2 regions of the Pseudomonas sp. TE12234 genome follow, and region 2 is predicted to be linked to the other one. Evidence: riboswitches for the same ligand, from Rfam matches in the RefSeq annotation. Region 2 holds a riboswitch; the other holds the start of a gene.
What was found. Region 2 has a riboswitch for cobalamin ahead of cobO (cob(I)yrinic acid a,c-diamide adenosyltransferase). Riboswitches for the same ligand answer to the same signal wherever they lie in the genome.

Region 1 (10,909 bases), on a different contig from region 2:
GGCGCCCGGACGGTGATTCGCCGAACACATGCAGGCCATCGCGGATTTGCGACTCTTTCAAATCACATAGGTAGGTATCCAGACGTGGCAACCAGATCGCCGCGTCGGCATCACTGTCGAGTTGCTCGTCCAGTTGCAGTTCGCGGTCGATGTGCGTGTCGCGCACCAGCTGCAGGATGTCACGCTGCAACTCGCGGGCACGCCGCGGATCGAGCAGTTGCGCTTCGTAGTACTCATCCGCCAACAGCTCGAGATGGCGCAACGGGCCGTAGGTTTCAGCGCGGGTCAGGGGCGGCATCAAGTGGTCGATGATCACCGCCTGGGTGCGCCGCTTGGCCTGGGCGCCCTCGCCCGGATCGTTGACGATGAACGGATAGATATTTGGCAACGGCCCGAGCAACGCGTCCGGCCAGCAGTGTTCGGAGAGCCCGACCCCCTTGCCCGGCAGCCATTCGAGGTTGCCATGTTTGCCGACGTGGATTACGCCGTGGGCGCCGTAGGTGTTGCGCAGCCAGAAGTAAAACGCCAGGTAGCCGTGGGGCGGCACCAGATCCGGGTCGTGATAGACCGCGCTCGGGTCCACCTGATAACCCCGCGCCGGTTGAATGCCGACGAAGGTCAGGCCGAAACGCATCCCGGCAATCATCATCCGTCCGTCGCGGCACATCGGATCGCTCTCGGGCGCGCCCCAACGCCCCAGCACCGCTTGGCGGTTGGCTGCGGGCAGCGCGTTGAACATTTGCAGGTAATCGTCCATGGCCAGGCTCTGCTGGCAAGGACGCTGGTCGAGGGTATCGAGATCGTTGCTGACGCCGCCGAGCAGTTGTTGGATCAGGGCCGTGCCGCTGTCCGGCAACTGCGCCGGCAATGGATAACCTTCGGCATGCAGTGAACGGAGGATATTCAGTGCCGCCGCCGGCGTATCAAGGCCGACGCCGTTACCGATGCGACCATCGCGGGTCGGGTAGTTGGCGAGGATCAGCGCAATGCGTTTTTCGGTATTCGGCAGCCGCGCCAGATCGATCCAGCGCCGCGCCAGTTCCGCGACAAAGTCCATGCGCTCCGGTTGCGCGCGGTAGCAGACTACATCGGACTGACTGCGCTCACTGCGCCAGGCCAGATCCTTGAAGCTGATCGGTCGACTGATGATCCGCCCGTCCAGTTCCGGCAGGGCGATATGCATTGCCAAATCACGCGGGCCGAGCCCTTGTTCACTGGCGCGCCATCCCGGTTCGTTATCCTGGGCGCAAATTGCCTGAATCACCGGGATGTTGCGGCGAAACGGACGCAAATGCGGAGCTTCAGGGCTCGACTGGGCGAAACCGGTGGTGTTGAGAATCACCGAGGCGCCGACCTCGTCCAGCCAGTCCTCGACCACCGACAGGCAGCCGGGCTCCTTCAAACTGGCCAGGGCGATGGGCAACGGGTTCAACCCCGCTGCCTGTAAACGCTGACAGAAAACATCGATGAAAGCGGTGTTCGCCGCCTGCAAGTGCGAGCGGTAGAACAGCACCGCCGCCACGGGTTGGTCGGCCCGCCATTCGGCTTGCCAATCGCTCAGTTGCGCGGGACTTTTGTGCGGGTGATAGATCGCGGTGCGTGGCAGGACTTGCGGCTCGGACCAGGCGTAGTCACGACCCAGCCAGCGATTGGCCAGGCAGCGAAACAGGTCCAGCGCATTGCCCATGCCCCCCTGACGCAGGAAGTGCCAGAGCCGCTCGCGGTCCTGTACGGTCACTGTGCTGAGGTCGCTGAGTTCCGGATCGGGACGGTCATCGCCCGGCACCAGAATCAGCTGCACCCCACGCCGGGAAAGCTCCACCAACCGCTCGACGCCATAACGCCAATAGGCGATGCCGCCGTGCAGCGAAATCAGAATGACCTTGGCGTGGCGCAGCACTTCGTCGACGTACAGATCGACCGAGGCATGGTTCTGCACCTGCATCGGGTTGGCCAGGCGCACGCTCGGGTAATCGTCGGGCAACTGCTGCGCCGCTTCGGCGAGCAGCGCCAGACTGGAGTCACCGCTGCACAGGATCACCAGTTCGGCGGGGGTTTGCCCAAGGTCGGCAATGTTGTCATCCGACACGAAACCGCCGGGCTGGGTCCTGAGCAGGTGCATGGCTTACACGCTGAGCGCGGCGCGCAATTGCGTTTCGAGCAATGCGGCGTCCAGGGCCTGGCCAATCAACACCAGACGCGTGGTGCGCGTTTCTTCAGTGCTCCACTGACGGTCGAAGTGCTTGTCGAAACGAGTGCCCACGCCCTGGATCAGCAGGCGCATCGGTTTGTTCGGGATCGCCGCGAAACCCTTGACCCGCAGGATGCTGTGCTCGACCACCAGTTGCGTCAGTGCGTCCATCAGCAGGCTTTCGTCAGAGGCCGGCAGCTCGATGGAGATAGAATCGAAAGCGTCGTGATCGTGGTCGTCATGATCGTCATCGTCGTGGTGATGATCGTGATGGCTGTGGCGGCTGTCGATGTGTTCTTCGGAGCTGGCGCCCAGGCCGATCAGCACGTCCAGTGGCAGGCGACCGCTGCTGGCTTCGATGACCTTGACCGCTGGCGGCAACTCTTCGGCGACTTCCAGGCGGACACGGGCCAGGTCTTCCGGGCTGATCAGGTCAGCCTTGTTGAGGATCACCAGATCAGCGCTGGACAACTGGTCGGCGAACAGCTCGTGCAGCGGCGATTCGTGATCCAGGTTCGGGTCGAGTTTGCGCTGGGCATCCACCTGATCCGGGAACGCGGCGAAAGTGCCGGCGGCCACGGCCGGGCTGTCGACCACGGTGATCACCGCGTCGACGGTGCAGGCGCTGCGGATTTCCGGCCACTGAAAAGCCTGGACCAGCGGCTTTGGCAGGGCCAGGCCCGAGGTTTCGATGAGGATATGGTCAAGATCGCCGCGACGGGCGACCAGTTCGCGCATCACCGGAAAGAACTCTTCCTGAACGGTGCAGCACAGGCAGCCGTTGGCCAGTTCGTAGACCCGGCCATTGGCTTCTTCTTCGGTGCAACCGATGGAGCACTGTTTGAGGATTTCACCGTCGATGCCCAGTTCGCCGAACTCGTTGACGATCACCGCAATGCGGCGCCCCTGAGCGTTGTCGAGCATGTGCCGCAGCAAGGTGGTTTTGCCCGAGCCGAGGAAGCCGGTAACGATGGTAACGGGGAGTTTGGCCAGTGTTTTCATCGGATGCCCTTTGGCAAGGTGGCGGGCATACGGGACGAGTACCGGCAACGCCTGTGCGCGCCTGAAGCGTTCGCCACCGGATCACCCCGCCCGGTTGTAGTGAGAAACTGTATCGAGGCAGGTCTCCTGGCTGACGGTGTGCCAGTCGCTTGACTGGCGTTGGCTGCGCCTTCCCGCGGGCTCAGGACTTGAGCGTGCAGTGGCGTGGCAGCGAACATCACCGTTCACAGTTGCGGGGGCAGCCGCGGCTTCGACCGCGTTCCCTTCTTAGCTTCGACAAACGCCGAAGAACCTCGAAAGCGCAAGGCTACGCATCGTATTGGGGCGGGTCAATGTTCATGCTGAGTTCTACAGCGCCTCAACGCCGTCATCGCGAGCAACTGCGCCCCGAGTTGAGAACGCTTGCCAATTGACGCCCCACCCTTGCCCATGCTCTCCTACACGCCTTGTTACGGGTGCCCTTCACAGGGTGAAACGGGAAACCGGTGAATCATGTGCTTTACTCTTAAGCCATGTCAGTCCGGTGCTGCCCCCGCAACGGTAAGCGAGCGAAGCGTCAGATCCACTGCGCCCGTGCGGCATGGGAAGGTGATGCTTGCAGGTTCAGGCGATAGCCAGCACCCCTCGTGAGCCCGGAGACCGGCCCGCAACACAAAGTGAACCTTACAATCACTGAATGACAACCCGCGGTGGGCGGGCGCTGTTCGAACCTCTGCGCGCTCGCTCGTGCAGGGATTTGCATGCGCTCTCATTCCCCGCTGACAGAACTGAGGGAAGCGCCATGTCGATCATCAGCACCACCGGCCACAGCACCACCACGAGCAGCACCACAACCCTGACTCAACGCCTGACCGCCGCCGTTTGTGCGTCGATCCTCGGCGCGTGCCTTGTGTATTTCGCCGGTTTCTCGCACATCGAAGCGATTCATAACGCCGCTCACGATACCCGTCACAGCGCCGCCTTCCCGTGCCATTGAGACCTGCCGACATGATCAAGCGTATCGCGCAAACCGCAGGCTTCACGGGGTTGCTGGCCGCCCTGCTGCTGACTCTGCTGCAGAGTTTCTGGGTCGCTCCACTGATTTTGCAGGCCGAAACCTACGAAAAAGCGGAACCTGCGGCGGTCGAAATGCATGAACACGCCGCTGGCGTCGCCGCACACAGCCACGATGCCGAAGCCTGGGAGCCGGAAAACGGCTGGCAGCGCGTGTTATCGACCACCGGCGGCAATCTGGTGGTGGCTGTCGGTTTCGCGCTGATGCTCGCCGGCCTGTACACCTTGCGCGCGCCGACCAAAACCTCACAGGGGCTGCTCTGGGGCCTGGCCGGTTACGCGACCTTCGTGCTCGCGCCGACCCTCGGCCTGCCGCCTGAACTGCCAGGCACCGCCGCTGCCGATCTGGCGCAACGGCAAACCTGGTGGATTGGCACTGCCGCCTCAACCGCGGTCGGGATCGCGTTGATCGTGTTCAGCCGTCACTGGCTGATGAAAGTCCTGGGTGCAGCCATCATTGCCGCCCCCCACGTGATTGGCGCGCCGCAGCCGGAAGTGCACTCGATGCTGGCACCGCAAGCACTGGAAACCCAATTCAAAATTGCTTCGCAGTTGACCAACGTCGCATTCTGGCTGGCCCTGGGCCTGATCAGCGCCTGGCTGTTCCGCCGCAAGCGCGATGACCAATACCACGCATGACCGATACCGGCACAGCGCCGACCCTGGTGGTCGGCCTGGGCTGCCAACGAGGCTGCCCCGTCAGTACTTTGCGGGCGCTGCTTGATCAGGCGTTGCAAGCGCATCAGATCGGACTGCATCAGATCAAGGCCCTGGCGAGTATTGATTTGAAGCGCGACGAACCAGCCCTTGTCGAACTGGCCGAGCAACTCTCACTGCCATTGACGTATTTCAGCAGCGCCCAGTTGGCCGGCTATGAGCCTCAACTCAGTCATCATTCGCAGATCGCCTTCGAGCGTACCGGCTGCTACGGTGTCGCGGAAAGTGCCGCCCTGGCCCTGGCCGAACAGTTGACCCAGACGCCGGCCAAATTGCTGATTACCCGGCAAAAATATGCCCAGGCCACCCTGGCATTGGCCAGCTCGACGTAAAATCCCGATAATCCGCGCGTTCAATCATGAGCAATCTTCATCTGGCGCCCTGCCCAGCCCCCTTTTCCCACAGGAATCGACGATGACCGTCTACTTCATTGGCGCAGGTCCAGGCGACCCCGAGCTGATCACCGTCAAAGGCCAGCGGCTGATTCGTAGCTGCCCGGTGATCATCTACGCCGGTTCGCTGGTGCCCGCCGCCGTGCTGCAAGGCCATTGCGCCGAACAGGTGGTCAACAGCGCCGAACTGCACCTGGAACAGATCATCGACCTGATCAAGGCCGCCGATGCCAAGGGTCAAGACGTGGCACGCGTGCATTCCGGCGACCCGAGCCTCTACGGCGCGATCGGTGAGCAGATTCGCTACCTGCGCGAACTCGGCATTGCCTTTGAAATCATTCCCGGGGTCACCGCTACGGCGGCCTGCGCGGCGCTTTTGGGGGCGGAACTGACCCTGCCCGATGTCTCACAAAGCGTAATCCTGACCCGCTATGCCGACAAAACGGTGATGCCGGCCGGCGAAGAATTGGCCAGCCTGGCGCAACATGGGGCAACCATGGCGATTCATCTGGGGGTCAATCATCTGGAAAAAATCCTGGCCGAATTACTGCCACATTACGGCGCGGACTGTCCGATCGCGGTGATTCATCGGGCAACCTGGCCGGATCAGGACTGGGTGGTGGGAACGCTTGAGGACATTGCCGGGAAGGTTCAGGCCAAGGGGTTTCGGCGCACGGCATTGATTCTGGTGGGACGGGTGCTGGGCAGTGACCATTTCAGCGAGTCGTCGCTGTATCGCGCCGGCCATGCGCATTTGTACCGCCCCTAAAGCACTTGTGGCGAGGGCGCTTGCTCCCGCTGGACCGCGAAGCGGTCCCAACATCAGCCAAGGCATTCATCACGGAAAAATGCATCGGTTGTATTGTGATGGCTACGCCATCAAACGGGAGCAAGCTCCCTCGCCACAGCGCCGTTTTTTTTTCGCAGCGAACGCCTTAGTAGTAGGCGTTTTCTTTCTGCGTATGGTCGGTCACGTCACGAACACCCTTGAGCTCGGGGATACGCTCAAGCAACGTGCGCTCGATGCCTTCCTTCAGGGTGACGTCCGCCTGGCCGCAGCCCTGGCAACCGCCGCCAAACTGGAGAACGGCGATGCCGTCTTCAACCACATCGATCAGGCTGACCTGACCGCCGTGGCTGGCCAGCCCCGGGTTGATCTCGGTTTGCAGGTAATAGTTGATGCGCTCGTTGATCGGGCTGTCGGCATTGACCATCGGGACTTTGGCGTTTGGCGCCTTGATGGTCAGCTGGCCGCCCATGCGGTCGGTGGCGTAGTCGACGACCGCATCATCCAGGAAAGCTTCGCTGAACGAATCGATGTAAGCGGTGAAGCTTTTCAGCCCCAGAGCGGTGTCTTCAGGTTTTTCTTCGCCCGGCTTGCAGTAGGCAATGCAGGTTTCGGCGTACTGGGTGCCAGGCTGGGTGATAAAGATGCGGATGCCGATGCCCGGGGTGTTCTGCTTGGAGAGCAGATCAGCCAGATAATCATGGGCGGCGTCAGTGATGGTTATAGCGGTCATGGAAACTCCTCGCAGGCTTGGGCGCAGTTTACGCCAATCATCGCGCCGGACAAAGTCCTAGTATTTTTGTCGGGAAAGAACCGAAGCTGCCTCGCTCTCCGATTCGCCGTCAATCCATACTTTAAGCCACCGATAGCTGCATTTTTCCACCCATTCGTAGCTTAGCCATGATCCCGGCCCGATGATGGCAGCACTAACCGCGATCATCACATAGGAACAGTCTGTTGCGCTCGGGAAAGGATTTCGACACGGTGCCTAAAGCGTCCGGCATCGGCCCATCGTGTCAAAGGTTGATCAAAGGTTCTCGTAGCGGTTCATGTCCAGCACGCCCTCTTCCACCGGATCGGTTTCGTGGATGTAGCGGCTCAGGTCATGGAAGTACTCCCAGAACTGCGGGTGACTGCGCCTTACCCCCCAGCGCTCGACAATCTTCTCGAAGCTGTCGGCGTCCCTGGCGTTTTCCATGGCGTCGACAAAGGCCGGGACTTGCTCGGCGGGAATGTTGAACATGAAGTTCGGGTAGCTGCTCATGACCCCCGGATAAATGGTCAGCGTGTCAAGCCCCGGCTGATAGCGCAGCGACTCGCCCAGCAGGAACGCCACATTGCTGTGTGCCCGGTTGCGCAGCAGGCTGTAGACCACACGCTGGCCGCTCGCGGCCTCGACGCGCAACATGGTCGCTTCGGGCAATTGGTCGATGACCTTGAGTCCGGCTGCCGGGCGCGACGTCAGGCGACTCAAGGCCTGTTCGGCGCCTTGCAGGTCCGGGTCGATGTTGGGTCGCGAGCAGTAGGCGCCGTCACAGCGATTGATCGGGTCCGGATTGGCGTTGAGCTCGCCATAGCGCGCCAGCAACTGCATGGCGAAATCGCGCTTGGGGTCATCTGGATCCAGTTTCAGCGCCGTCGGCGTGTCGTCGTCGATCGATTCGTAGTCCAGCCACATCTTGAATTTGCCACTGCTCTGGTACCAGTCATCCAGGTAACGGTCGCGGGAATTGGCCGGCATCAGGCGCAGGAAGTTCTGCTCGGCGCCATTGCGAATCAGGTCGAAATACAGGCGCGTCTGGGCTTGATGCGAGACGTTGCCGAACACGTCGAAATTCACCGCCAACTGATAGTACGTGCGCTCCAGCAACGGGAAGTCGAACAGCCAGATGGTTTGCGGCACGTCACCGATCAGGCCCTTGGTCACCGAAGCACTGTCGAAATGGCGAAAGATGCTCAACAAGGCGTTGTCATTACCGGCCCACAGGCTCGACCAACTCGGCGGCGGCAGTTCGGCGTAGCTTTCCCGGCGCAGGGCTTCGTACTCGTTACGCTTGTCGCGGTAGTCGTGCCACAGGCTCAGGACGCTGCCCACGTCGTCGTTCTGCCCCGGCATTGCCAACAAAGGCGTCGCCTGGCCGCGGTAGTTCGGGTCGGTGATGTAGAGGTCGTGTTCCGGGGCCTGGAACAATGCCCAGAAATTATCGCGAATCACATCCGTGGCAATCTGCCCCCGGCAGACCGGACCGCGAATAAAGGTGCGCACGAAATACTCGGCGTTATCGAGCATGAACTGATAACGCGCCTGGGCCGGGATGGCTTCGAACGTGGTAAACGGATTGGCCCGGCGTTCCGGCCCGTAGCCCGGTAGCGCATTGACCTGCCAGTTGCCGTTGTAGAACAGGCTTTTTATGCGCGCCATCTTCGCCGCGCTCAGCGGATAGGTGATGTGGGTCTTGTGCACGATCACGCCCTGCACCGGCCACAGGCGGTAATAGAACTGACTGCCGGGATCGTCATTCGGTCGGCGGGTATTGATCAGGTCGATAGGCTGGCCGCTCGGCGTACGCGAACGCACCCACTGGAAGAAATGCCCGGGTTCGCCGTCCTTGAAATAGAGGTGCGCAAGAAACCAGTGCTCGAACAACCAGCGCCCCACCAGGCTTTGCCGTGCACCCGGCGCATTGAGCAGGTTCTCCCACTGCACCACCTGTATGGCCTCATTCGCGCTGGGCTCCAGGCCTTGCTCATCGATGGGCGCGCCGGAGGCGAGCCAGCGTTGCAACGTCTGATATTGCTGATCGGTCAGGCCGGTAACGGCCAGCGGCATGCCCTGTTTCGGGTGGGAGCCGGCATAGCCATCGAACTCCGCCGGCATGGCACACATGTTTTCCCGGTTCAGGCCAAGGACAATGTCGTCGGGCAACCTGGCATAGGGCTGCATGGGCGCCTGATGGCCCAATTCGAGCATCCGCGCCATCAGCGCGGCCTGACTGCCCTGGGCGTCAAGTACCGAATAGAAGCCCTTTTGCTGCCAGGCACGTTTGCCGAAGGCGTCATAAAACAACCGGGTCGGCGCGGCGGCCTGACTGCGATTACCGTCATAAACCAGGGATTTGTTCGCACCGCGAGCGGCGCCCTCGCCGCTGGCCAGGTTGAGCTGGCAGGGAGAGTCATAGCAGGCGTGGCAGGCCACGCACTTTTCAGTGAAGATCGGTTGAATGTCGCGAGTGTAGGAAATGCCCGTAGAAACAGCGGGACTTTGCGCTACGGCGCCCCAGCTTATAAACAGCAATGCAATGCTGATGACGACGCGATACGACATGTCCCTGGTCCCGATCGTTAAAAAACGCCGCGATTCTACCGGGCCGGCCGCCCCGTCAACATGAGCGATATTCACGTTAAATCCGGATATGCTCCAAAAGCGCACAGGTTTGCTATTATCCCGGGCCTTCGTCATGGCCTTACCGAGTAGTCCAAATGTCCGATCGCAGCGTTCGCCTTCAAGCTCTCAAGCACGCCCTCAAAGAGCGCATTCTGATTCTCGATGGCGGCATGGGCACGATGATCCAGAGCTACAAGCTTGAGGAGCAGGATTACCGCGGCAAACGCTTCGCCGACTGGCCGAGCGACGTCAAAGGCAACAATGACCTCTTGGTCCTGACGCGCCCGGATGTGATTGCCGGTATCGAAAAAGCCTACCTGGATGCCGGCGCCGACATTCTGGAAACCAACACCTTCAACGCCACTCAGATTTCTCTGGCCGATTACGGCATGCAGGGTCTGGCGTACGAGTTAAACGTAGAAGGTGCACGGCTGGCCCGCAAGGTGGCCGACGCCAAGACCCTGGAAACCCCGGACAAACCGCGCTTCGTCGCCGGCGTGCTTGGCCCGACCAGCCGTACCTGCTCGCTGTCGCCGGACGTGAACAACCCTGGCTACCGCAACGTGACCTTCGATGAACTGGTGGAGAACTACACCGAGTCCACCAAAGGCCTGATCGAAGGCGGCGCCGACCTGATCCTGATCGAAACCATATTCGACACCCTCAACGCCAAGGCCGCGATCTTTGCCGTGCAAGGTGTGTTCGAAGAACTGGGCATCGAATTGCCGATCATGATCTCCGGCACCATCACCGACGCCTCCGGCCGAACCCTGTCCGGCCAGACCACCGAAGCGTTCTGGAACTCCGTGGCCCATGCCAAGCCGATCTCTGTCGGCCTGAACTGCGCCTTGGGTGCCAGCGAGCTGCGCCCGTACCTGGAAGAACTGTCGAACAAGGCCAACACCCACGTCTCGGCGCACCCGAACGCCGGCCTGCCCAACGAATTCGGCGAGTACGACGAACTGCCTGCGCAAACGGCCAAGGTCATTGAAGAGTTTGCCCAAAGCGGCTTCCTCAACATCGTGGGCGGCTGCTGCGGCACCACGCCAGGCCACATCGAAGCCATCGCCAAAGCCGTGGCCGGTTATAAGCCGCGCGAGATTCCGGAGATCGCCAAGGCTTGCCGCCTGTCGGGCCTGGAGCCGTTCACCATCGATCGCAACTCGCTTTTCGTGAACGTTGGCGAGCGCACCAACATCACCGGTTCGGCCAAGTTCGCCCGCCTGATCCGTGAAGACAACTACACCGAAGCCCTGGAAGTCGCCCTGCAGCAGGTCGAGGCCGGCGCCCAGGTGATCGACATCAACATGGACGAAGGGATGCTGGATTCGAAGAAGGCCATGGTGACCTTCCTCAATCTGATTGCCGGCGAACCGGACATC
Region 2 (10,909 bases):
TGCGTTCGCCGAGGGCTTCGGCGGTGCGAATACGCTCTTGCTCCACCAGTTCCTGGATCTGGCCGCGCAGGGTTCGGTCGCTGATGCGGATGAACCGCCAGGGCTGCATCAAGCCGACACTCGGCGCCTGGTGCGCGGCTTCGAGCAACCGCCGCAGCAATTCGGGCTCGACCGTACCGCCACTGAAGTGACGCATGTCGCGACGTTCGCCGATGGCGCGGTAGACCGCTGCGCGTTCGGCTTCGGTGAAGGCGTTATCGGTCATGGCCTCTTCGCTGGCAAGCCAGCGCCTACAGGGTTCAAGTGATCAACTGCAGGAGCCGGCTTGCCGGCGAAGGCGTCCTCAAGATCGGGTGCAAACAATGCGGCAATCGCAGTCGGATTGGACGGAAAATAGAAATGCACATAAGAGGCTGTCATCCGTCCCTCACGATAAACCGCCTCCGCCCCGCGCCCGCCATTGGGGCTCAAGCCTCGGGCAATCGGTACAAGCTCAGTGGTGGTCAGCGAATGATGATAGGTGTGCCCGCGCAGCGACCCTTCCGGCAATTCGACAGCCTGTAGCGCCAGCGCCGCCAGACGCTTTTGCATCACCGCATCCCCGGCCAGCAAGCCGACCAGTTCTGCACGCGAACCCTCGACATCGGTCAGCGAATCGAGCAGATACAGCATGCCGCCACATTCGGCGAGCAACGGCTTGCCCGCTTCGTGGTGCGCGCGGATCGCGTTCAACATCGAGGTGTTTTGCGACAACGCCACATGGTGCAGTTCGGGATAACCACCCGGCAGATAGAGGCTGTCTGCCTCGGGCAAACCGGTGTCACGGATCGGCGAGAAAAACGCCAGCTCGGCGCCCATGGCCCGCAGCAAATCCAGGCTTGCGCCATAGGTAAAGGCAAAGGCTTCGTCACGGGCCACGGCAATGCGCACACCGGCCAGCAAGGATTCGGCTGCGATGACATCCGGGGCCGCGAATTGCACGGCCGGCGGCAGCGCCACCTCGCAACTGCTGGCCAGGGCATCGGCCGCCGCATCGAGGCGCAGATCGAGATCGTTCAACTCGCTGGCCTGCACCAGTCCGAGGTGACGACTCGGCAATTCGATTCCGGTTTCACGGGACAAGGCGCCGTACCAACGCAGGCCTTCGGTCAGGCTGCCTTCAAGCAATTGCGCGTGACGCAGGGTGCCCACGCGGTTGGCCAGGACACCGGCAAATGGCAAGTCGGGTTGATAGCGCGCCAGCCCCAGGGCCAGGGCACCAAAGGTCTGGGCCATGGCGGTGCCGTCGATCACCCCCAGCACCGGCACACCGAAGTGCCGTGCCAGGTCGGCACTGGACGGCGTGCCGTCGAACAGGCCCATGACACCTTCGATGAGGATCAGGTCCGCTTCACCCGCGGCCTCCCACAACAGCCGACGACTCTCCTGCTCGCCCACCATCCACATGTCCAGTTGATACACCGGCGCACCGCTGGCGCGCTCCAGAATCATCGGGTCGAGAAAGTCCGGGCCACATTTGAACACGCGAACCTTGCTCCCCTGATTGCGATGCAAACGGGCCAACGCAGCGGTGACGGTGGTCTTGCCCTGACCGGAGGCCGGCGCGGCAATCAGCACCGCCGGGCATTGACGAGGGCTATTCATACAATACGACTCACAGCTCGACGCCTTTTTGCGCCTTGATACCGGCCTGGAAGGCGTGCTTGATCATGCCCATTTCGGTGACGGTGTCAGCCAGCTCGATCATCTCCGGCTTGGCGCCACGGCCGGTAACCACCACATGTTGCATCGGCGGGCGTGCCTGCAGGTCGCCGAGCACCTGATCGAGATCGAGGTAGCCGTGCTTGAGGGCTATGTTCAACTCATCCAGCACCACCAGGCCGATGGAGGGGTCGCGCAGCAACTGTTGCGAAACCGCCCAGGCCGCTTCGGCGGCGGCGATGTCGCGCTGGCGATCCTGGGTTTCCCAGGTGAAGCCCTCGCCCATCACATGAAAACGCACCTGCTCCGGGAAGCGCCGGAAGAACAGCTCCTCACCCGTGCTGTTGCGCCCCTTGATGAACTGAACCACACCGCACTGCATGCCATGGCCCATCGACCGGGCCAGCATGCCGAACGCCGAGCTGCTCTTGCCCTTGCCGTTGCCGGTGAGTACCAGCAGCAGGCCGCATTCGTTCGGGGAGTTGGCGATGCGCTCATCGATCACGGCTTTTTTGCGCAGCATGCGCGCCAGATGACGTTCGTCACGATCAGGGGTATCAGTCATGGGAGAGCTCTCCGTTGAGGCAGGATAACGGCGGGCAGGCACAAGAAAAGACGGCAAGAAGCCTGGCATCGCCCACCGTGACGCCGCTTGGATGGATCAGGCCGGTCTCCGGGCTCATGAGCGGCGTTGGCCTGACTGTGCGCCTTCCCGTGTCGATACTCGGCACAGTGGCTCAAGGCACAGTCTTCACTCATTTACCGTTGCGGGGGCAGCGCCGGGATCGCGGCCTTCGTGCTCGAAGCGTCCACTCACCGGCTTCCCTGTTTCACTCTGTCGACCCAAGCCACAGAGCACCTGAAACAAGCCGCGAAGGTTAGAGGGTTGGGGGTGGAGCGTCAAATGAAGACCGGCCGAGCGAGTGAATAACTGCCGTTGATCAATAAACTGACGCCAATCTTGTGCCACACTGCAGGCAATGATATCAAAGAGCCACAACCCACATCACAATAACAAGGGTAAGCCCCATGCAAGGCATCATCATCAGCAATCCGAAGCTGGAATTCCTGCGCCCGCTGCTGGAGCGCTGGTTTGACTGTATCGACCGCTACAACGCCGTGCGCGGCGATAACGAAACGCCTTACTGGCTCGACGAAAAAGCCAATCTCGGCCTGCTTTCCGCCGCCGCCTGGATGGCCGAAATGGTGACCCTGCAACAATCGCCCACGCGCAAACACATCGAGGAAGGCGAGCGCAACGGCCGCGCCGATCTGTTTATCGCCACGCCTGAATCACGCGCCTGGTTGCAGGCCACGCAACGCTGGCCACGGGTCAACAGCCTGAACCTGACGCAAGCCCTGCAGGACATCACCAGTGACGCCAAACGCATCAGCTACGCCAGCGACCTGAAACTCGGCTGCCTGTTCGTGGCACCGCACAAAGCCCAGCAAGGCGCCACCCCGGAAGAACTGCAGGACATGGTCGACGACCTGCAAAAAGAGCACACCTGCGCCGTCGCCTGGTACTTTCCTTACGCCTACCGCAAGTTGCGCAACGAAGGGGGGCACTACCACCCCGGTATCGCCGTGCTGCTCAAGGAAGCTCGCGGCTAACGGTTGAACCATCGCGCAACGAAACTTCTCTATTGATCAGGTCACTGCATTCACAGGGAAGATCAGTATGCGCAAGCCCCAGCTCGTTCTCGTTATCGCGCTCGCCGGAGGGCTCGCCGCTTGCGGTGAAACCTCCAGCCTGCAAGTCGCCGACGGCACCGGCCCGTCACCCAAGTTGCCAGAACCCAACAAGACGCTGCTGCCGACGATCAACATCGCCCCGGCGATTGGCTGGCCCGACGGCGAGAGACCCGTCGCGGCTGCCGGCACTCAAGTCGCTGCGTTCGCCGAGAACCTCGACCACCCGCGCTGGCTCTATGTGCTACCCAACGGCGACGTGCTGGTCGCCGAAACCAATGCCCCACCCAAACCCGATGACGGCACAGGCCTGCGCGGATGGGTCATGAAGAAAGTCATGGGCCGCGCCGGTGCGGGCGTGCCGAGCGCGAATCGCATCACCTTGCTGCGCGACCGGGACCACGACGGCATCGCGGAAACCCGCAGGGTGTTTCTGGAAAACCTGAACTCGCCCTTCGGCATGACGCTGGTCGGCAATGACCTGTACGTCGCCGACACCGATCGCCTGCTGCGCTTTCACTATGAAACCGGTGATACGGCGATCAAGTCGCCACCGGTCAAAGTGCTCGACCTGCCCGGCGGTACGCTGAATCACCACTGGACCAAAAACGTCATCGCCAGCAAGGACGGCAGCAAGCTGTACGTCACGGTGGGTTCGAACAGCAACGTCGCCGAAAACGGCATGGACAAGGAAGAAGGTCGCGCGGCGATCTGGGAAGTGGATCGCGCCACCGGCAACCACCGGATCTTTGCCTCGGGCTTGCGCAACCCCAATGGCCTGTCCTGGGAGCCGCAAAGCGGCGCACTGTGGACAGCGGTCAATGAGCGCGATGAAATCGGTAGTGATCTGGTGCCGGACTACATCACCTCAGTCAAGGACGGCGCGTTCTATGGCTGGCCGTTCAGCTACTACGGCCAGCATGTCGACGTTCGCGTCGAACCGCAGAACCCGGACCTGGTAGCCAAGGCGATCGCGCCGGACTATGCAGTCGGCCCGCACACGGCGTCACTGGGCCTGACATTTGCCGAAGGCAGCCGGTTGCCGGCGCCGTTCACCGAAGGCGCCTTCGTCGGCCAGCACGGCTCATGGAACCGCAAGCCACACAGTGGCTACAAGGTGATCTTCGTACCGTTCAGCGCCGGTAAACCCAGCGGGCAGCCGGTGGATGTACTCACGGGCTTCCTCAATAACGAAGAAAAAGCCATGGGCCGGCCGGTGGGCGTGGTGATCGATCAGCAGGGCGACTTGTTGGTGGCAGATGATGTGGGGAACAAGGTTTGGCGGGTTTCAGCGGCTAAATAATGACACGTCAAGCCCGCCCCCACCTGGAGCCACAAGGGATCAGCGTTTGCGGCAAAGCGTGAGCCCATCGCCCAGCGGCAACAACGACAGATCCACCCGCGAGTCATCCTTCAAGGCACGGTTGAGTGCCTGGATGGCTCGGGTATCTGCACTCTGCGGATTTTCTTCCAGCACCCGCCCGCTCCACAGCGTGTTATCGAATATCGCCAAGCCACCCACCCGCAGCAGTCGCAGCGCGTGCTCGAGATAAGTGGGGTAATTGGCCTTGTCGGCGTCGATGAATACCAGATCGAACCGCCCGTCCTGCCCTTGCCGTTCCAGTTCGTCCAGGGTTTGCAGCGCAGGTGCCAGACGCAGATCGATTCGCCCGGCCAGCCCGGCCTCCTGCCAGTAACGGCGTGCGGTGGCGTTGTAGTCACCCGGCATGTCGCAGCAGATCAATGAGCCGTCATCGGGCAATGCCGCGGCCATGCACAGCGCGCTGTAACCGGTGAAGGTGCCGATTTCCAGCAGACGTCGGGCACCGGTGAGTTTCACCAGCAATGCAAGAAACTGACCCTGCTCCGGCGCCACTTGCCAGCGCGCCATGGGCAGCGCCTGGGTTTCGTCGCGCAAGCGCTTGAGCAGCGGCGTTTCGCGCAGGGATACGTCGAGCAGGTAGTGATAGAGCGAGTCGTCGAGATTGAGCGTGCGAGCGGTCATGAGAGCACTCTCTGGCAATTACGGGTTGCGCGCCAGGTGTTCCGGTTGCAGGACACGCTTGGCGCTCAGGTAGGCTTTCTGCCAATACGCCTTGGACAAGCTGTCGAGCTTGACTGTGCCGCCGGTGGCAGGTGCATGCACGAAGCGGCCTTCGCCGACGTAAATGCCCGCATGACTGACCTGCGAACCGCCATTGGTGGCAAAGAAGATCAGATCACCGGTCTGCAGGCCTTCCTTGCCCACATCGGCCGCTTGCATGGAGATCATCTCCCGCGTGGTGCGCGGCAGGGAAATGCCGGCGACATCGCGGTACACATAGCCGATCAGCCCACTGCAATCAAAGCCGGAATCCGGCGTGTTGCCGCCCCAGCGATAAGGCGTCCCCACCAATCCCAACGCGCGGAACAGCACATCCTCCGCTTCAGGAGAAAAGGCCTGGGAAGAACCGAAAATAATGGGAGCGCGAACCACAGGCGCAGGTGGCGGCGTGCGGCTGGCACACGCACTGAGCAGCGCTGCGAAAAGCATGATTGTGAGGCGGGCCGACGTCGACATAAGCAGAACATCCTGATCTGGCTGCGGCTTTTTTCTGCTGGGGGCGCAGAAAACAAAACCGCCTGCGCGTCACGCAGGCGGTTTGCCATCATTCATGGATCAGATTCTAGCGCTTATGTAGCAAACTTCAAGTAAGACTTTAAGTTCGCCTTACAAAATGTCCGCTTACTTGCGTGCGGTGACGATCGGTTCAGCATTCGGTGCCATGGCGAGTGCACGCTTGGCTTCGATGAAGGTCTTGCTCCAGTAGCTGTCGCCCAGGCTATCAATCCGCACGCCACCGCTTTTGCGGCTGCTGGAGTGGATGAACTGGTTGTCACCCAGGTAGATCCCTGCGTGACTGACACGACCGCGACGACCGTTGGTCGCGAAGAACAGCAGGTCACCAGGCTCAAGCTTGCTGCGAGCCACCAGTGGCGCGTCCACGTTGATCATTTCGCGAGTGGAACGTGGCAGGTTCATCCCCGCTTCTTCGCGGAACAGATAGCCGATGAAACCACTGCAATCGAAACCGGCTTCAGAGGTACCGCCGAAACGGTAACGGGTACCGATCAGGGACATGCCACGTTCGAGGATACTGTCGGCCAGAACCGGCAGCTTGTAGGACTTGCCATCAGCGAAGGCAGCCAGTTCTTTTTCGGTGGCCGTCTCTTCCTGGAAAAGAGCTTCCTGATAACGAGCGGAAGATTGGGCGGTAACACTATTTTTAACCTGTTGGTCCTGCTGGGACACCGGAGTGTGAGCAGCGCAACCGAACAACAGGGTGACGAGTGCGAGAGGCACGAGGGGTGCGAAGCGCTTTAGCATGGGCACGACCGTGGCTGATAGTTGTAAAGAAGTCGAGACTATGCCCGCTATCAACCTCATTTGCAAATTCAATCGAACTTTTTGTGACTTTTCAGTTTCTCGCCAACATCTAAGCGCTTAAGCCCCATTTAGACACCTGCGCAGCCTACAACCCTGTAGGAAGGCGGATTTTCTGGCGCCTGAAATATGCCGAAAGCCCCGCCAGCATTGGCATTCCCGGCTTTTTTCTACCAGCCAAGCGTCTCTTTCAAGAAGGGAATTGTCAGCTTGCGCTGTGCCTGGAGGGAGGCCTGATCGAGTCGCTCGAGCAACTCGAATAGCGCGCTCATGCTGCGAGTGCCGCGGGTCAAGATAAAATGTCCGACTTCGTCGGTCAGGTGCAGCCCCCGACGCGACGCGCGCAGTTGCAGGGCACGCAACTTGTCTTCGTCGGACAGCGGACGCATCTGAAAGATCAACGCCAGGGTCAGGCGGGACTTGAGGTCCGCCAGCTTCACCGGCAGTTCACGTGGGGATGTCGATGCGGCAATCAGCAGGCGCCGGCCACTGTCGCGCAGGCGATTGAACAGATGGAACAGCGCTTCTTCCCAGTCGGCCTTCCCGGCCACTGCCTGCAGATCATCCAGGCAGACCAGTTCGTACTGTTCAAGGTTGTCGAGGATTTCTATGCCGCGATCCAGCAACTCGGCCAATGGCAGGTAGACCGCCGGTTCGCCCAACTGCTCGAAGCGCAGGCAGGCCGCCTGCAAAAGATGCGTACGCCCTACTCCGTCCTTGCCCCAGAGGTAAATCAGGCTTTCGGTCCAGCCGGCGTCGGCTTCGCATAGCCGCTCGACATAGCCGAGTGCAGCGGCATTGGCGCCTGGGTAGTAGTTGATAAAGGTGGCGTCGTCACGCAGACGCACACCTAGGGGCAGCTGAATCGGTTTCATGCTGACTGAACAGTTCCAAAGGAACCGTTAGTGGCCTCTGTGTAAAGTTTGCGAAGTTTATACCCGTGAAGCCGACCGCACAATGCGACAGACCACATGCAAAATCAAAGGTTTGCGTTGATGCCCCGGTTTTATGACAGTTTCTTTGGCGGTGCAGACGGCAGCCCGGCATCGAACCGGGATACCTGCGACCAGACCTAGAGCTCTGGCTCGTCGACGCCGCTGTACATATCAGAATCCTTATATAAATCATGCACATGGCGCACCAGCACCATGATCACCGCGGCAACCGGCAGCGCCAGCAACACGCCGGTAAAACCGAACAGCTCGCCACCGGCCAGAATCGCGAAGATCACCGCCACCGGATGCAGGCCAATCCGGTCTCCCACCAGCAATGGCGTCAGCACCATTCCCTCCAGCGCCTGCCCCACCATGAACACCGCGACGATCCCGACCATGGGGTACAGATCGCCACCAAACTGAAACAGGCCCGCGATCAGCGCCGCGCCGATCCCGATGACAAACCCCATGTACGGCACAATGGCCGCCAGACCGGCAATCAGGCCGATCAACAGCCCCAACTCCAGCCCCACCAGCATCAGGCCGGCGGCGTAGATCACACCCAGCGCCACCATCACCAGCAACTGGCCACGGACAAACGCTCCGAGCACTTCATGGCATTCATCAGCCAGCAACACCACGCGCTCTTCACGATCACGCGGCAGCAGGCTGCGAATCTTGGCCATCATCAGGTCCCAGTCCCGCAGCAGATAGAAACTGACGACCGGAATCAAAACCAGATTCGCCAGCCAGCCAATCAATGCCAGGCCGGATGCCGTGGCCTGGCTCAGCACCACGCCGACGATGTCGGTGGTCTGGCCCATGTGCTCGCTGATCGCGGCCTTGAGCTTGTCGAATTTCCAGAAGCCTTCCGACAAACCGAACTTCGATTGCGCCCATGGCAGGGCGGTGTGCTGCAGCCAGTCGAGCATCTGCGGTGCCAGCTCATACAAGCGGAACAGTTGCCTGGCGAGCAGCGGCACCAGGACCAGCAGCAACGTGGTGAAGATCAGGGTGAACAGTGCGAACACCGCGACCACGCCCAGGGTCCGGGACAAACCGGCCTTTTCCAGACGATCGACCAGCGGATCGAACAGGTAGGCCAACAGTAACGCCACCAGGAACGGCGTGAGGATCGGATGCAGCAACCAGACAAACGCGCAGATAAAAACAACGCCACCCAACCAGAACCAACGCCGTGTATCGGCCATGAACCACTCCATTGCTTCTATATAAAGAAAGAAAATCTACCAGCGAAAACGCAACTGCGGCGTCACCACCGGAGCGGGCGCCGCGGCCGGGGCCGAACCGGTCGAAGGTTGGGCCGGGGCGACCGGGACCGGGGTCGGCGCTGCGGCCACCTCCTGCAACTTGGCCAGCGACAATTGCGCCCGCAATTGATCAACACTGCCATTGACCCGATACAGAATCCGGTCGCCGTCGACACTCTGTGGCCGCCCGCCAAAAGGTTCCAGCAAACGTCCGAGCGTCGCATAGCGCTCAAGATTCATACCCTGCACTTCCAGCAACTGCTGCGTCGAAGCCCCGGCCCTGGCGACGAATCGAGGCGCCAGACGTTCATTGACCGCCAGCATCACCGCATCCGCCACGGCGGCCTGATCGGCACCCTGTACGCTGCCGGCCTCTTTCTGGTCGCCCAGCCACAAATGCCATTTGGCCTGCCATTGGCCGCCCTCTTCACGGGCATGCACCGCCAGCACAGCGTCGGCGCTATAACGCTCCGAGGCGGCACGCAACGCTGCAGGATCGGAGCTTTCCAGATTCGGCGCAGTGGCGACCACCTGCTCGTTCAAATCCGCCAGCGGCAGACGCAACGGCAGGCCACGGTGTTGCGCGGCTCGACGCAAGGGCGCCGCACTGGCCTGGCCATCGCCCACCAGGCTTGAACCCTCCGTGGTGTCGTTCAACCACCAGCCGAGGATCGATGGCCGGTTGGCGCCCCACAAGGCCAGCCCGGCGCGGCGCAACGCCTGCTCGGTGGTTGTCGGGTCGAAATCGACTTTCAGCACTTGCGGCGGGCCGGCATCGAATCCGTACTGACTGATGATTTGCTGCGGGTCTTTGCGAATCGCTGCCAGCCCCGGATTTTGCGCCGCCTTGGGGTCGCCGGTCAGGCGCAACACCAGCGTATCCAGCGCGCGCTGAGTCGCTTGATCACGCTCCTCCTGCGTCTGACTGCTGACGGGCTCGCGCACCTGATAGAGGCCTTTGACGGTTTCGGCATGGCTGGCCAGACTGACCAGCGACAAACAGCCCACAAACAAGAATTTACAAAAACGCATGGAAGATTCCTGACGACAAGAGCGGCTGGAACAGACCGCATGAAGACGATCGAGCAAGGCTGTGACCATCGCCCGGCGCAAAACATTCACACGTCCTGAGTAAGTTTTCGCACTGTCATAACGATAGACGCTTAATGGCGATAGCTTGTGCAGGCGTAAAGGATGCCAGTAACACGGGGCAAATGCGGTTTTTTTAGGCGGATATGCCCCTGCCGTCGGCCTGAGGATGGCCGCTGCCCTTCAAGCCTGATAAAATCGCGCGCCTTCGCAGACCGGCAACAGCCGGGCACTTTCGAAATTCGCGTGAGGCAATCGCCCTCGTCGATTTCGGCGGCCCCGCTGAACTCGGTCGTTACCCCTGAATCCCCCCTAAAGGCCTGGATCATGAGCAAGCAACCCTCCCTGAGCTACAAGGACGCCGGTGTAGACATCGACGCCGGTGAAGCATTGGTCGAACGCATCAAGAGCGTCGCCAAGCGCACTGCGCGCCCGGAAGTCATGGGCGGCCTGGGCGGTTTTGGCGCCCTCTGCGAAATCCCGGCTGGCTACAAGCAGCCCGTGCTGGTTTCCGGTACTGACGGCGTCGGCACCAAACTGCGCCTGGCACTGAACCTGAACAAGCACGACAGCATCGGCATCGACCTGGTTGCCATGTGCGTCAACGACCTGGTGGTGTGCGGCGCCGAGCCGCTGTTCTTCCTCGACTACTACGCCACCGGCAAACTGAATGTCGACACCGCGGCCCAGGTCGTGACCGGCATCGGTGCAGGCTGCGAACTGTCCGGCTGCTCCCTGGTTGGCGGCGAAACCGCTGAAATGCCTGGCATGTACGAAGGCGAAGACTATGACCTCGC

Region 1: linked by a shared signal. The riboswitch ahead of ACVWYU_RS18360 (CbtB domain-containing protein) and the one ahead of cobO (cob(I)yrinic acid a,c-diamide adenosyltransferase) in region 2 are both predicted to bind cobalamin.

Annotation. Positions count from the first base shown of each region.
Region 1 covers NZ_JBSSEP010000011.1:123,083-133,991, forward strand. The annotation lists gene cobN (cobaltochelatase subunit CobN) at 1-2,122, opposite strand, end outside; gene cobW (cobalamin biosynthesis protein CobW) at 2,126-3,193, opposite strand; cobalamin riboswitch at 3,293-3,504, opposite strand; cobalamin riboswitch at 3,630-3,855, shown strand; gene ACVWYU_RS18360 (CbtB domain-containing protein) at 3,975-4,169, shown strand; gene ACVWYU_RS18365 (CbtA family protein) at 4,181-4,885, shown strand; gene ACVWYU_RS18370 (cobalamin biosynthesis protein) at 4,882-5,295, shown strand; gene cobM (precorrin-4 C(11)-methyltransferase) at 5,378-6,124, shown strand; gene nfuA (Fe-S biogenesis protein NfuA) at 6,291-6,875, opposite strand; gene ACVWYU_RS18385 (fatty acid cis/trans isomerase) at 7,170-9,467, opposite strand; gene metH (methionine synthase) at 9,623-10,909, shown strand, end outside.
Region 2 covers NZ_JBSSEP010000007.1:87,558-98,466, forward strand. The annotation lists gene bluB (5,6-dimethylbenzimidazole synthase) at 1-265, opposite strand, end outside; gene ACVWYU_RS13250 (cobyrinate a,c-diamide synthase) at 262-1,644, opposite strand; gene cobO (cob(I)yrinic acid a,c-diamide adenosyltransferase) at 1,655-2,266, opposite strand; cobalamin riboswitch at 2,349-2,579, opposite strand; gene ACVWYU_RS13260 (hypothetical protein) at 2,731-3,315, shown strand; gene ACVWYU_RS13265 (PQQ-dependent sugar dehydrogenase) at 3,383-4,696, shown strand; gene ACVWYU_RS13270 (class I SAM-dependent methyltransferase) at 4,736-5,398, opposite strand; gene ACVWYU_RS13275 (C40 family peptidase) at 5,417-5,953, opposite strand; gene ACVWYU_RS13280 (C40 family peptidase) at 6,119-6,760, opposite strand; gene hda (DnaA regulatory inactivator Hda) at 6,988-7,692, opposite strand; gene ACVWYU_RS13290 (AI-2E family transporter) at 7,890-8,963, opposite strand; gene ACVWYU_RS13295 (DUF2066 domain-containing protein) at 9,000-10,055, opposite strand; gene purM (phosphoribosylformylglycinamidine cyclo-ligase) at 10,440-10,909, shown strand, end outside.